3 regions of the Alteromonas sp. MmMcT2-2 genome follow, and region 2 is predicted to be linked to each of the others. Evidence: predicted binding sites of a transcription regulator. Region 2 holds the regulator's gene; each other region holds the start of a gene.

Region 1 (4,947 bases), on a different contig from region 2:
GCTCTATTTCATCAACAAGCGAGTTGTAACTGCTAATAAAACTCTTGATATCCTCTTCAACGCCCTCTTTATTAAAGCCAATCGTCAAGTTGGTCGCCAGCTGATCTCCGTTACTATTCGATGGAGAGATTTCGTTAACTTTAAAAGAGACATTTTGAATTGTATTCTCAAATTCATTGCTGGCACTTTGCACTTCAATACCATCAACAAATGCAATTGCATTTTGTGCAGATTGGATATTATTGACGTCGATATTGTTTGTTCCGCCAGTGGTAGATAAGCGATCTAACTCGGCATTTCCGCTGTCATTGGTTATGACCAAATTATTACCATCACCCACTTTATCGGACAATATGACTAAACGCGGCCCATCACCAGTACCTGTCTCAATGATGTTTGCCGTTACGCCAAAATTATCCTCTGAATTGTTAATCAGTTCTCGAAGCTCTGTAAGAGTGGTTGTGTCATCAACGTTAATTGTGAAGCTATCGTCAGCACCTATACTAAACGTAAGAGACCCGGTTCCTGAAGATAGCAGCGCATCTGAACTTGATGTAAAAGCGCCAGCATCAGTTGTAATTCTACTGCCCGAGGCTAGTTGCTGAACGACGATTTCATACGACCCGCGTAATGCAGAGTTTGACGCATCAGCGGACAAAACATCATCATCGTCAGAGGGATTAGTTATGGTTGGCTCACGACTATTTAAACTGCTGCCACTGCGAAGCTCATCAACAGCCTTTTGAAAGTCAGACACTTTAGACTTAATCTGCCCCAATGCCGAAATTTCCGCGTCTACAGCTTGCTCTCTCGCATTAAGACGATTTTCTCGAGGCTGCCTCTCAGCTGAAATGAGTTGTCGTACTAAATCATCGAGCGCTAGGCCCGAGCCTACACCTAAAGAACTTATCGACATCTTTCACCTCTTATTAAACCTGATTATTTATCAACACTCCGACACGGCTTCCGACATCTTGCTGTAATTCTTGGATACGTTCTGCAAGCACAAGCAGTTCCTCTGAAGGAATTTGCCTTATTACATCACCAGAATCAGAGTCTAATACAGTAACCACCGAACGTTCAGTATTTTCGTCTATAGAAAACGTTAAGTTGCGATTTTGACCCTGTAGAAATGATTCTACGCGAGATATTGCATCATCCAACTGCATTTCGTTTCCTGCTCTGTTCTCTATATCGGACGTAGCTTGAAGAACTTGAGACAAATTTTGTATTACGTTTCCTTGATTATCAGTACTTTCAGAAACCGATTGTAAACTGCGCTCATTACTGTCGCTTGTTTCATTTTGCTGAACTTGTGGCGATTGAGCTGAAGCTTCAACTCTAGTCGACAAAGCTGCAGCAATAGCCTGACCATCTTGAATATTTTTAATATCCATCGACCAACCTCCTCACTCAAACAACAAAACGGGCGCCCACATAGTAGTAAACACCCGTTGCATTTATATTTAAGTATACTATCTGAAAGTAAACTTAACCAAGTAAAGATAACGCGGCTTGCGGGCGCTGATTTGCCTGGCTTAATACAGAAAGAGACGCCTGCTGAATGATTTGATTTCTTGTCAGGTTGGCGGTCTCTGATGCAAAATCGGTGTCTCTAATTTGCGCTCTTGCAGATGAGATGTTTTCGGAAATATTTCCTAAATTTCGAATTGTTACATCGGCTGCCAACGATAGGTTAGCGGCACTAAAACCAGTACCTCCTCCGATTGCCACATCAATTGTCTGATTTTCATTGGCACCAACTAAGAAGCTAGAGCTGAAGCTCCCACTCAATAAGGTGCGGCCACCAAAATCAGTATCAGTGCTAATGCGCGTAATTTCGTCTTTAAGTGCAGTCACCTCTTCGTTCAAAGCTGCTCTATCAGCGGTGCTATTTATTCCATTTTGTGCCTGAACAGCCAAAGTACGAATGCGCTGAAGTGCATTCGTGGTTTCTTGTAACGCACCTTCCGCAGTTTGCACAACAGAAACTCCGTCATTCGCATTACGACGAGCTTGATCTAAACCTTGAATTTGCGATGTAAGCCTATCCGAAATCTGCAAGCCCGCAGCATCATCTGCGGCACTGTTGATACGGAAACCTGACGAAAGACGCTCGAACGATGTACTTAACGAGTTGCTCACGTCAAATAACTGACGCTGTGCATTCAATGACGACGCATTAGTATTTACAAATAAAGACATAAATTACCTCCTGGCGACCTGACATACGACTTCGCGTTGTCAAATCCTTTCAGTTTGAGTTGACTCGGTCACTACTCCGTCCCAACTCCCGTTTAAAAGTAAAGCGAATTACCCCTCAACAATGTTATCGACACCGCTCTCAACTTCTTTAGCATTTTTTTGTTATTTTTCTAATCAACTCTTACCTCACTGATTTTTAAGGGGGTTATTACGAGTAATAAATGTTCATTATGAGTCGAGTAACACATTCAAGATTCGATAGGTGTGGCTTTACGCTAACGTATGTTTTTTATAGAGTGTTTTTTATAGAGAGCAACAATAGATACCTACACTATTATCGGTACTTGCTTTTTTGAACGGGCAGATGATATTACGCCACCGATTTTAAGTCGAAGTGGTGCGTATTTTGCTAGATTCTATTTGAAGCGGTTGATGCTCAACTAAATTTTCGTTTGGCAGGGTATTTCGGTAACAATTAAAAAAACCGAGACATGATGTCCCGGCCAAATTGCTCTAGTTAGGAGATTGAGCAAACTCTGTTTAAGTCTACAAACAAATATTTATTATGATGAGCTGGCCTCTCAACCAAAACTTCTGATTTATGTTAGTAGGCTATTTTGTATGATGACGGCCTTTATGGCCGTCATTTTCAATTAGGAACGACCTCTCAACTTCTTTTCATTATTTTAGATGCCTACCTTATTAACCGCCTAATAAAGATAATGCAGCTTGGGGACGCTGATTAGCCTGAGACAATATTGTCGTCGTAGCTTGTTGTAATATCTGATTACGGGTCAATTCTGCCGTTTCTGCGGCAAAGTCAGTGTCTCTAATACGCGCTCTTGCCGATGAAACGTTTTCCGAAATATTAGCCAAATTTCTTATTGTAGATTGAAACCTATTTTGTACCGCGCCTAATTCAGCTCTCGTTGAACCTATTCTAGATATAGCATTATCTACGTTCGTCATAAGGGCACTAGCACCAGCGGATGTTGTTACATCGTCTGTCAACGATAGATTAGCTGCACTAAAACCAGTTCCTCCCCCAATACCAACGTCAATTGTCTGATTTTCATTGGCACCGACTAAGAAAGTAGCATTGAAACTTCCACTTAGTATCGTTAAACCACCAAACTCGGTATCTGTGCTAATCCGCGTAATCTCATCTTTGAGTGCAGTTACTTCCTGATTCAAAGCAACTCTATCAGCAGTATTATTAATGCCATTTTGCGCTTGAATAGCCAAAGTACGAATGCGTTGAAGTGCGTTAGTAGTTTCTTGTAATGCGCCCTCAGCCGTTTGTGCGAGGGATATGCCATCATTAGCATTACGCTGTGCCTGATCCAGCCCCTGTATTTGCGAAGTAAGTCTATCAGAAATTTGTAAACCAGCGGCATCGTCTGCTGCACTATTAATACGAAAACCTGATGACAGTCTTTCAAACGCCGTACTTAAGTTATTCCCTGATGTAAACAATTGACGCTGTGCGTTTAGTGACGAAACATTAGTATTTACGAACAGACTCATTTTCTTCTCCTAACTATTTAAAATATTAACGCTATTATTATTATTTTGCGCAATCTTTTTGGTATGATTCATGCTTCAAATTTAATGTCAGAATATTCTGACGTTCTATTGGCACACTACCAATAGAGCTTGCTAAAAAGAGAATATTATTCTCTTTGCTAGCTGGTGAGTTTGTGTACTCAGACATCAAACCTCTCACTACCTCCTGGCTTCACTCTCGCCAGTTAGCAGACTTAGCGCGAATCATCGACTCTTTTTATTCATCGGCTTTTCAAAAAATTACTTTAGATGTTCTTATACTGAAAAACATAAAACCTTAAACATTTGTTTTTTAACGAAAATAAAAAATCAAAAAAGTAATAAAAAGAAGTAGAAAAATAAACATTAACCTTATCTTTTGAACCTTGATAAGAAATATGTAACTTTATCTCCCCTTTGTGATAGTTATCGTCCGACAAGTGAGATTGCTTGAGCTTTTTTTATAAAAAAATACACTTTTTTACTTAGACAGGGTTGGGAGCTGGAGTCGATGTGGTTTTGGGGGGAGAAGCGACGAATACCCACATCTTATTAATATGGCCGACTATGTCGGGCTATCAGTATAATCGATAACTTATAGAAAAAGGCCAGTACATACTACTGACCTTCTTTTGCTAGAGCACTACCTCCTAGCATGACTTATGGGGATTGTTAACCTAGAAGTGATAGCGCCGCTTGAGGTCTCTGGTTAGCCTGAGACAGCACGGTTGTGCTCGCTTGCTGAATGATCTGGTTTCTGGTTAAGTTAGCGGTCTCAGCAGCAAAATCGGTATCTCTTATTTGTGCACGTGCTGCAGACACATTCTCTGATATATTGCTAAGATTTCGGTGTTACATCGGCTGCCAACGATAGGTTAGCGGCACTAAAACCAGTACCTCCTCCGATTGCCACATCAATTGTCTGATTTTCATTGGCACCAACTAAGAAACTAGCGTTGAAACTTCCACTCAGTATCGTTAAACCACCAAACTCAGTATCTGTGCTGATCCGTGTGATTTCATCTTTAAGTGCGGTGACTTCTTCATTCAAAGCCACTCTGTCAGCAGTGCTATTGATCCCATTTTGTGCCTGAACGGCAAGAGTACGGATACGCTGAAGTGCATTCGTGGTCTCTTGTAACGCACCTTCCGCAGTTTGTGCAACTGAAATACCATCGTTAGCATTTCGTCTCGCCT
Region 2 (4,947 bases):
CAGCTTCTTCACCACCAAACTTGCCTTTGCCATGTAAATCATCGAGCAGCGCTTCAAATTCTTCGTCGGTGATATCGTCGTTATCACTAGCGGCAGCAGGTGCAGCAGCCTTTGCAGGTTCGCTTTTAGCCGCTGAGGACTGTCCTGGTGCCCCAGAGCCATGAAGCTCATCAAGCAGCGCTTCAAACTCATCTTCAGTGATTTCGTCAATACCGCCGCTATCACCAGAACTTGGGGCCTGTGCAGTAGGCTCTTCAACAACTAATTCTGGCTCTTCAATCGCGGGCTCAGGTTCTGACGCCGGCGCGCTTTGTTCACCAAAAATATTCTCATCTGGAGATTCCGGGCGACTTAGTTTGTGTAATAAGTCTACTAGGTGTGCATCTGCTGGCTCTAATGGATCCCGAGCTTTCACTCGTTCAAACATTTCAACCACCACATCTGTGGCTTGCAGAATAATATCCATCAGTTCAGGGGTTAGTGTTCGTTGACCGTTACGCATTACGTCAAAGACGTTTTCCGCACCGTGACAAATTTCTACTAACTCGGTAAGAGACAGGAACCCTGCTCCCCCTTTAACTGTGTGATAACCACGGAAAATTGCATTTAGCAAATCCGCATCTTCAGGATTGTTCTCAAGATCAACGAGCTGTTCTTGTAATTGTTCAAGTATCTCTCCAGCCTCAACTAGAAAGTCCTGTAATATATCCTCGTCAACATCAAACGACATGCGCCCGCTCCCCTAAAAACCTAAGCTAGACAGAAGATCATCTACATCATCTTGGCCTGACACGACGTCGTCGCGCTTATCGGCATCAATGATAGGGCCTTCTGCCTCTACACCATCAACCTTATCGGCCTTAACGCTAGATGGTTTAGTTTGTTCTGCACCGTCGCGTTCACCAAACATGGTAAGCATGTTAACTAAGCTGTCTTCCACTTCTTTAACCAAGTCGATAACGCGGCGAATAACCTGACCAGTTAAGTCTTGATAACCTTGAGCCATCAATACTTCTGTAAGTAACTGTGTAAGTTTAGCTGACTGTGCCGAACCTTCTTCCAACAATTCGTCTAAGTCTGCGCATAAAGCCTTGAATTCACCCAACTCTATTTGGCGATTCATCAGCTTCTTCCACTCAGGCATAACCTTTTCGATGCGCGCCGACAGCATTTCAGCTATAGGCATGCTCGCTTCAACGGCATCCATAGTAGTATTAGCAGCTTTTTCAGTTTCTTCAATTACGTAGGTTAGGCGGGATTGTGCATCGGGAATATCATCGGTCGCGAGATTTTTAATGCGGTCGTCTATTTGGAAATTATTCAGCGCGTCATGGAGCTGACGCGTCAGTTTCCCTACTTCAGCAAATAACTCAACGTTTTCTTTCATTGAGGCCGCTTCTAGTAGGGCATTGGCTGAAGCGTTGTCACCCTCTTCAAGGTAGGTGACAAGCTGTTTTGCTTCTTCCAACGAAATTGGAACGTTTACATTCGTTGACATCCAGTAAACCTCATTTCTCTGGTGAGCGTCTGGATCAACCTAAACGTTCGAATATTTTATCTAATTTTTCTTTAAGTGTTGCTGCAGTGAACGGCTTAACAACGTAGCCATTAACACCTGCTTGCGCGGCGGCAACAATTTGCTCTTTCTTCGCTTCAGCAGTAACCATAAGTACTGGTAGGTGCTTGAGCTTGTCATCGGCTCTAATCGCGCGAAGCAAGTCAATACCCTGCATTCCAGGCATGTTCCAATCGGTAACTACGAAATCGAAATCACCTTGCTGCAACATAGGCAATGCAGTACTTCCGTCATCCGCTTCCTGGATGTTGGAAAAACCCAAATCTTTAAGTAGGTTTTTGATGATACGTCTCATGGTAGAAAAATCATCGACCACGAGAATTTTCATGCTTTTGTCCAAAATAGCCTCCAGTGAGGGGTTAATTGTTATTAATTTCTATTCTTCGTCAGCTTGCCACGACTTCATTCGTGATTTGAGTTTTAACATGGCCTGACTGTGAATTTGACTGACTCTCGATTCACTTACATCAAGAACCTCACCAATTTCTCTTAGGTTCAGCTCTTCATCATAATACAGCGAAAGTACAATCGCTTCTCTTTCAGGTAATGTCGTAATTGCATGGGCAAGCGCTTTTTGGAAAGCGCCTTGCATCAAATCTTCCAGTGGTGCGTCGCTACCTCGATTTTGCTCTGTCGAAATAACATCTTCTGACACACCTAAATCTTCAATACCTACCAGCTTTCCGGCATTTACTTCATTAAGCATTTGGTGATAGTCCTGCAAGCTTACATTAAGCTTATCAGCAATATCAGAATCTCTAGCATCTCGGCCTGTTTCGCTTTCTACTTGCGAAATTGCTTCAGTGATCGCTCGGCCATTTCGGTGGACTGAACGCGGTGTCCAATCCCCTTTGCGAATTTCATCTAGCATAGCACCGCGAATGCGAATACCGGCAAACGTTTCAAAGCTGGCTCCTTTTGAACCATCAAAGTTTCGCGCGGCTTCTAATAATCCAATCATGCCTGATTGAATTAAATCGTTTACAAGAACACTAGCAGGCAATCGCGCTATCAAGTGATGCGCTATACGCTTAACCAATGGCGCATGTCTTTCGACTAACTGCGCTTTATCGGTTTGTTGTTGATACGCGGCTGCCTTGCTGTTCAACGCTGACTTCCTACGGCTTTTTCTGCGACTAATTGTTCAATGAAAAACTCTAAATGGCCACCTGGCTGCGCTGGAATAGGCCATGTTAAGGCTTTACTTGCCAACTGTGTTATTGCAACGGCTGCCGGTGAACCTGGGTAAGCATCGACAATGGCTGTTTGTTTACGCACTGCTTTACGAATGTTCTCGTCAAACGGTACAGTCGCCACTAATTCTAGTGCAACATCTAAAAAACGCCCTGTCACTTTGCTTAATTTACTAAATAGCTCTTGGCCTTCTCGCACGTCGCGCACCATATTAGCCACAACTTTGAAGCGGAAAACACCGTGCTCTCTATTCAGAATTTTTATCAATGCATACGCATCTGTCAATGAAGTAGGCTCGTCACACACAACGACCATGATGTCTTGTGAGGCTTTTGAAAAGCTCAACACCATGTCTGAAATACCTGCCGCTGTATCAACGATAAGTACGTCAATTTGCGAGCGTAGCTCACTAAATGCACGAATTAGGCCCGCGTGTTGCGTTGGCGACAATTCTGCCATCGACTGCGTACCTGATGTGGCAGGGGCAATCTTTATTCCGTGCGGACCGGTCACTAATACTTCATCAAGTGTACATTCGCCGGAAAGCACGTGGGATAAGTTTTTCTCAACACGCAAACCTAACATAACGTCTACGTTAGCAAGACCGAGGTCCGCATCGAGAACCATTACACGTTTACCTTGCTTCGCCATGGCGATAGCGGTGTTCAATGTAATGTTTGTTTTACCTACGCCACCTTTGCCACCGGTGACGGCGATTACTTTGATTAACCGTGATTGCTTCATTTTTCTTAAGCTACTCGCTTGGTCGTCAATCATACTGCCTATGCTGTTTTAATTGCGTTGTTACCACTAGTATGATTCAAACCGTACTTTTTATAAAGCTTTGCAGCAGCGGAAACCAAAGATTTCGCTTCTGCAATCTTAATGTCTTCAGGTACTTTTTGACCATCGGTGACATAACTAACCGGTAATTGGTATTCAACCGCTGCACTAAGCACCTCTCCTAAAGAGTAGCACTCATCTAACTTCGTGAAAATACAGCCACTTAGTTCAATATCATCATACGCTTGAATGATTCTCTGCAAAGCAGGATATTGCGTATTTGCTTGCGCTACCAAATATTTCTTAACATTTGGCATTTGTCCGTTATCAAACTGCTTAATTTGTTTAATTAATCGACTGTCTCTTTGACTAAATCCAGCCGTATCAATCAATACTAGTCGCTTATGACGAAGTTGGAATAATAAATCCGCAAGTTCTTCACTAGTCTGCGCTTTTCTCACCGTGCAGCCAATAATCTTTCCGTATGTTGCTAGCTGCTCATAGGCGGCAATTCTATACGTATCGATGGTGATCATCGCAACCGACTCTGCACCGTATTTCTGCGCATAGCGGGCAGCAAGTTTCGCAACGGTAGTTGTTTTACCGGTACCTGTTGGTCCTACTAATGCAACAGCACCTTGTGCGCTAAGTATATCGTTTCCTGTCACATTTATGCGATTAGCCAATAGGTTAAGAAGATATACCCATGCATCTCGTTCGTTGTAATGTGACGGCGTATAGCTAATAAGCTGTTTCGCTAACGCGTTGCTTAACCCCATATCGGTTAAACGGGTGATTAGATATTGATGAACAGGTTTTTGACGTTTGTTCTTAGCTTCCATCAAGTCGGCCACTTGATATTGCAATACATCGCGAAGAGACGCTAGCTCCTCCTTGATTTGCGCAAGCTCCGCTGACTGCGTCACAGGGGTATCATCCATACTAGACGCTTGATGCTCTGGGAAAGCGTTCTGACGAACTGGTTCATGAGAAGACTGCTGGGCTTCTACGTCGTCAATAAAGGCTTCTGAGAAGTCTAAGTGCGAAGCAATTTCATTGGCGTGCTTAGCATTTGCTGTCATTGGTTGGTTAGGTTGCGTTGGACTCGCTACGCCATTATTTCCACCGTGCTGCTTTTCTAGCAGTGCTTTAAGGCTATCAGGACCGTCGTCACCAATGATTTCGCTCAAGCTAGGCACTGCCTTTTGACCAGGTGTTTTTGCAGCGGCTTGTGGGGACGCTTTCGGCGTAAACAGCTTCGCTTCAGGTTCTTTGTCGTAGGCTGCGACAAGCTCAATACCGTCAGCGACTTTGCGATTTGACATGATCACAGCGTCACTGCCCAATTCAGCTTTAACTTGGCTTAACGCCTCACGCATATCTTTGCCGAAGAA
Region 3 (4,947 bases), on a different contig from region 2:
AATATTACTTGCCGTAGTATTAAGGCGTACATTCTCCGCCTCCATACCCGTACTCGAAATTTGCATTACATTAAATAAACTCATGACTACTGACCTCCTGAGCTAAGCGCTTTTTTCATGCCTTTAATTTTTCCGTTCAAAAACTCTAGGCTGGCTTGGTAGCGCAATCCATTGTCTAAAAACCGATTTCTTTCCGCTTGAACTTCAACCGTATTCCCGTCGCCAGTGTCTGGTTGTGTTGGGATGCGGTATTGCATGTCAAAGTTTGCCGCTACTGACGTAGAATTGCCGCTTAAGTGGCGATCATTTGTCCGCACCATTCCTGAAGAAGCGTGATTGGCTGTACCACCAGATGCTTCTCGCATAGCCGACTGCATTGCTTTATTAAAATCAATGTCCCGCGCTTTATAACCAGGCGTGTTTGCGTTCGCTAGATTTCCAGAAATCACTTCCATACGCTCTGTGCGTATAGTGAGTGCTGACTCATGAAAGCCAACCAGCTTATCTAGATTAATAGCCATAACATGACCTCTGACATACTAAAAATTTGTTTCGTGGTGACAATGTAAGCGGACAATTAAATATCGAATCTTGGCGTTTTACTGTCATTTGTAGAAATAGTTAGCAAGGCAAATGCCATAATGAGATTTTGACGGAGGGTGTAAGTCAAAAGTCTCGGCCTGATCATAAAAAAAGTATTAGTTATCAGGCCGATAAGTTAGATCATTTTTTTTGATAGTAAAGGCCAGGGTGGCACTTAACCATGCTGTAGGTATCACTTGCAGCGCTGATTGATTCAGAGGCGCCAAGGAAAAGCACACCCTGAGGCTGCAGCTGTCCGGCAATTTGTTGCAGGATGCGTTGTTTTACTTCGGCCGAGAAATAAATCAAAACATTACGGCAAAAAACGATATCAAAACGGCCAAGTGCTGCATAGCTCGAAAGTAAATTTAGACTTCTAAAGCTTACCATCCGGCGAACGTCGGGTTTTACCTGCATAAGCCCGCTATCATTTTGCTGGAAAAAGGCCTGTCTCCTTTGAGGAGACAATCCCCTTGCAAGGGACAGTTCGTCATAAATACCTAACTCGCACTTTTGCAACATTTCTGACGATAAATCAGTAGCAACAATCTCAACACCCGCTCTTAATGCACCTGGCCTTTGGCGCTGATATTCAAGTACAGACATCGCAATAGAATAAGGCTCTTGTCCAGACGAACAAGCGGCACTCCATATGCGAAGCTTCTGATTTTTTGCCGATAGTGTTGGTAGTAACTCTTTTACAAGTAAATCGAAGGGATAGTTGTCTCGAAACCACAACGTTTCGTTTGTGGTCATTGCGTCAATAACGTTCTGTAGTAAAGTTCTGTCGAACCCTTTCACAACCACGTCAATCAGTTCGTCAACAGACTCATACTTATGCTTATAGAGTAATGAAGCTAAACGGCTGCGCACCAGGTATTGTTTATTATCACCTAATACTATGCCGCATTGCTTTTCCAAAAACTCTCTAAACTTGAGGTAACTTGCTGGCGAAACGTCTTTATTAGCCAATCCTATCTTGCTCCGTTATTCGCACTCAGCCATTAGCCACTTTTGTACCGCGGTAGCAAGTTCATCGGGGTGGAATTTCGCGATAAAGTCATCAGCCCCTACTTTTTGCACCATAGCTTGGTTGAAGACACCACTGAGCGACGTATGCAATACAACATGAAGCTTTTGAAGTTCAGGCGTATTTTTAATTTCGGCGGTTAGTGTATAGCCGTCCATTTCAGGCATCTCGATATCTGAGACCAGCACGCCTACACGGTTCGTTACATCGCCGTACTCTTCCGCAATTTCTTTCAATCTATTTAAGGCTTCAAGACCGTTTTTAGCGAGCTCAATCTCAAGACCCAGTGAAGTAAGCGCCTTTTTAACTTGGTTTCGCGCTACCGCAGAGTCATCTGCAATAAAGATAATTTTGTTTTCTTGGCCTTCGGTTGTCAGACCTTCTGCCACCTCTGAACTTACTTCGGCATTCAACGGAGAAATTTCATTTAAAATTTTCTCAACGTCTAGAATTTCAATAAGTTCATTTTCAACTTCAGTCACCGCCGTTAAATAGCTTGCTCTGCCGGTGCCTTGAGGTGGCGGCATGATCGCATCCCAATTGGTGTTGATAATACGCTCTACGGCACCCACCAAAAAGCCCTGAACTGAACGGTTATATTCCGCAATGACAATAAAGGCATTAGAGAGATCTTCAATTTTACGGCCGCGTGTTGCCATACTTAAATCAATGACCGATATGGTTTGACCACGGATGTGCGCCACACCACGAACCAACGGGTTTAATTTCGGCATTGCTGTTAGCGGAGGACACTGAAGCACTTCCCGCACTTTAAAAACGTTAATTCCAAAGCGTTGGCGGCCGTTCAGTCTAAACAGCAGCAACTCTAAGCGATTCTGCCCAACAAGCTGCGTGCGCTGGTTTACTGAATCTAAAATCCCCGACATAGGTCACCTCTAAGTAATACTGGGCATGATCATTGCCTCTTATGATAAAGATAGACAATATCACTAAATTTTTGCAGGTCAAACGACAGAAAAATGACACTAAATAGCATTTTTCAGTCTGTAGTAAGGGTTTATACCTTAACTTAATAAATGATCCTGCGTTGACGCTCGTGCTTGTAAACCTTATGGATTTACTTTGGCTGTTATTTATTTGCACTAAGCAAACCGGCCGTATTAAGCATAGTCAATAACTTGTAAACTGAACACGAAAAGTCATGATGAAAAATATGAACGCCAAAACGCGCCTTACATTCACACGATTACTGTCATTGACCGTTTTCAGTGTGCTTTCTATGAACTGCTTGGCGACACAAACCAATCACAAACAGGTTGAAGAAGGTGCAAAACAATACCTAATAAATCAACTTGCTGATAATACGCAGGATACTAGCATTGATGTATCTATTGTGAAGATAGACGATAGGATAAATATTCCTGACTGCCCAACTGGGTTCGAATACAATGCGTCGCAAGAAGCGCTGAGCCAATCGTATATTTCAGTTAGAGTGAGCTGCAGAAACAATGAATGGTACCTTTTTACCAGCGGGCAAGTAACGCGTACCAAAGAAATTGTTGTCACTCAAGGCGCAATAAGTCCAGGAACCGTACTGACATCATCGAATCTGTCTCTGGCAAAAGTTGATGTAAGACGATTACGCCATACCGCATTTACTGAGCTAGAAGCGCTTATTGGGGCTAGAATAAAACGCCGAGTGACTGACGGACAAGCTATACAGTCAAATATGCTATGCTTTGTGTGCAAAGGCGACAGAATTACCATAACTGCTGAGGTAGCAGGTATGGAAGTGAAAACAGCCGGAATCGCTCAGCAAGACGGTGTCGTTGGTGACAATATTAAGGTAATTAATGCCAGTAGCCAAAAGGCGGTGATAGCAAGAGTCGCAAGCCCTGAAGAAGTCGTGATACACTTATAAACGAGGTAGCGAATACCTACTTTTTTGTTCACAATTTAGCTAAAGAAATTAGCCAAAAGGCCGATACACTTTACAGAGGCGAAAAAGTAGTGAGGACTAATTATGGCAATTAACAATATAAACAATGGGTTACCGAAAACACCCGTTGATAATGGAAAGGTTGCGCAGCAAAACCAAACGCAGCAATCTCCACAGCAGGCATCAACACAGGCTGCGCAAACCGCATCAGTTCCGCGTCAGGATTCTGTATCGTTGACGCAATCTGCTCAGCAGCTCAACCAGGTTCAGAAGAAAGGTTCGGAAGCGCCTGTGAACCAAGATAAAGTCGATCGCCTTAAGCGAGCGATTCAAAGTGGCGAGTATAAAGTTAATCCTGAAGTGCTTGCCAACAAGATTGCAAAACTAGAAGGTGAGATTTTTGGCGCTAAATAGTGAGCGACAAAACTCGTAACTAACCAGAAGAGAGCTAACGTGACTGAACAAGCAAGCCAATTGACACAAGCACTAATAAAGCAAGTGGAGCAACTGTCTTCACTTGCCGTATTGCTTGAAAAAGAATTGCAACTTATCAGTTCGCGAGACGCCGAATCTTTAATGAATTTGTTAGACGAAAAGACAGCACTGTTAACGTCTATTCAGGCTCTCGATGGAAGCATTGAGCGCACAATTAGCGATCAAGGCTCAATGTCAGAAGAAGATGATGCATTAATGGCTAATGCAAAGAAACTTCTGGACGATTGCAAATACCGCACGCAGGTCAATCAAAAAGCCGTAGAGCAAGGACAGCTACGCCTCACACACTTACGTAACTTGATGATGGAAGTTCGTGCCAAAGAATCGCTCACCTATGACAAAAAAGGAAAGCCGAAAGGCGGGACTTTAGGGTCGGGAGTGAGCGCCTAATTTTTTTGCGATTTCAGTAAACCTCACTCAGCGAGCTTTAACCATTAAGCCTTAACCGGTAAAAGTAAATTATACCTCTGTGTATTTGCGCATGTTTTAAGACTTCACGATACAGCCACTTGCGCAAACACCCCTTTCGCTATCGTTTAATAATACTTAACATCCTTTACTCGGCGCGGTTTTGCGGTCGACAGATATATATCGTAAACCTGCTGCATATCTAAAGCGAGTTCGGTGACGTATGTATCTTCACCTACCGGATAGGCTTTTACGACTTCAGCGCCTCTAATGACCCCCTCTACAGATGCTCGCAATGTTTCGCTATCTATAACCAAGTGAGACAGAGACTGATTGCCTTCAATTTTTTGACCATAGACTTGTTCAGTGAGCTCTCGGTATGCATCTAATTTTGACGCTTTCATCGCCATTATAAGCTTCATGCTGTCGCTTTCGCCATGCTGAGAAGAAATCGGCGCATAGCCTACCGCCTTGAGCACGGGATAGCTTTCTGGTTCTATTGTTTCCCACTCAACGTGTTTATCAATAATGC

What was found. The regulator FliA, encoded in region 2, starts transcription of late flagellar genes. The targets are predictions, from matches to a motif close to CTAAAGNTNNNNNNNNNNNNGCCGATA.
Region 1: the regulator FliA is predicted to act here: its motif matches at 2,331-2,357, upstream of MHM99_RS20400 (flagellin).
Region 3: the regulator FliA is predicted to act here: its motif matches at 3,534-3,560, upstream of flgM (flagellar biosynthesis anti-sigma factor FlgM).

Annotation. Positions count from the first base shown of each region.
Region 1 covers NZ_JAKRFA010000081.1:997-5,943, reverse strand. The annotation lists gene fliD (flagellar filament capping protein FliD) at 1-916, opposite strand, end outside; gene MHM99_RS20405 (flagellar protein FlaG) at 930-1,397, opposite strand; gene MHM99_RS20400 (flagellin) at 1,492-2,205, opposite strand; gene MHM99_RS20395 (flagellin) at 2,908-3,732, opposite strand; partial or broken gene MHM99_RS20390 (flagellin) at 4,423-4,947, opposite strand, start outside.
Region 2 covers NZ_JAKRFA010000007.1:101,127-106,073, forward strand. The annotation lists gene MHM99_RS06415 (chemotaxis protein CheA) at 1-730, opposite strand, end outside; gene MHM99_RS06420 (protein phosphatase CheZ) at 743-1,498, opposite strand; gene cheY (chemotaxis response regulator CheY) at 1,533-1,916, opposite strand; gene MHM99_RS06430 (RNA polymerase sigma factor FliA) at 1,953-2,684, opposite strand; gene MHM99_RS06435 (MinD/ParA family protein) at 2,681-3,547, opposite strand; gene flhF (flagellar biosynthesis protein FlhF) at 3,553-4,947, opposite strand, start outside.
Region 3 covers NZ_JAKRFA010000024.1:42,663-47,609, reverse strand. The annotation lists gene flgC (flagellar basal body rod protein FlgC) at 1-84, opposite strand, end outside; gene flgB (flagellar basal body rod protein FlgB) at 87-521, opposite strand; gene MHM99_RS14135 (protein-glutamate O-methyltransferase CheR) at 724-1,554, opposite strand; gene MHM99_RS14130 (chemotaxis protein CheV) at 1,570-2,499, opposite strand; gene flgA (flagellar basal body P-ring formation chaperone FlgA) at 2,778-3,494, shown strand; gene flgM (flagellar biosynthesis anti-sigma factor FlgM) at 3,597-3,926, shown strand; gene flgN (flagellar export chaperone FlgN) at 3,966-4,397, shown strand; gene MHM99_RS14110 (LPP20 family lipoprotein) at 4,544-4,947, opposite strand, start outside.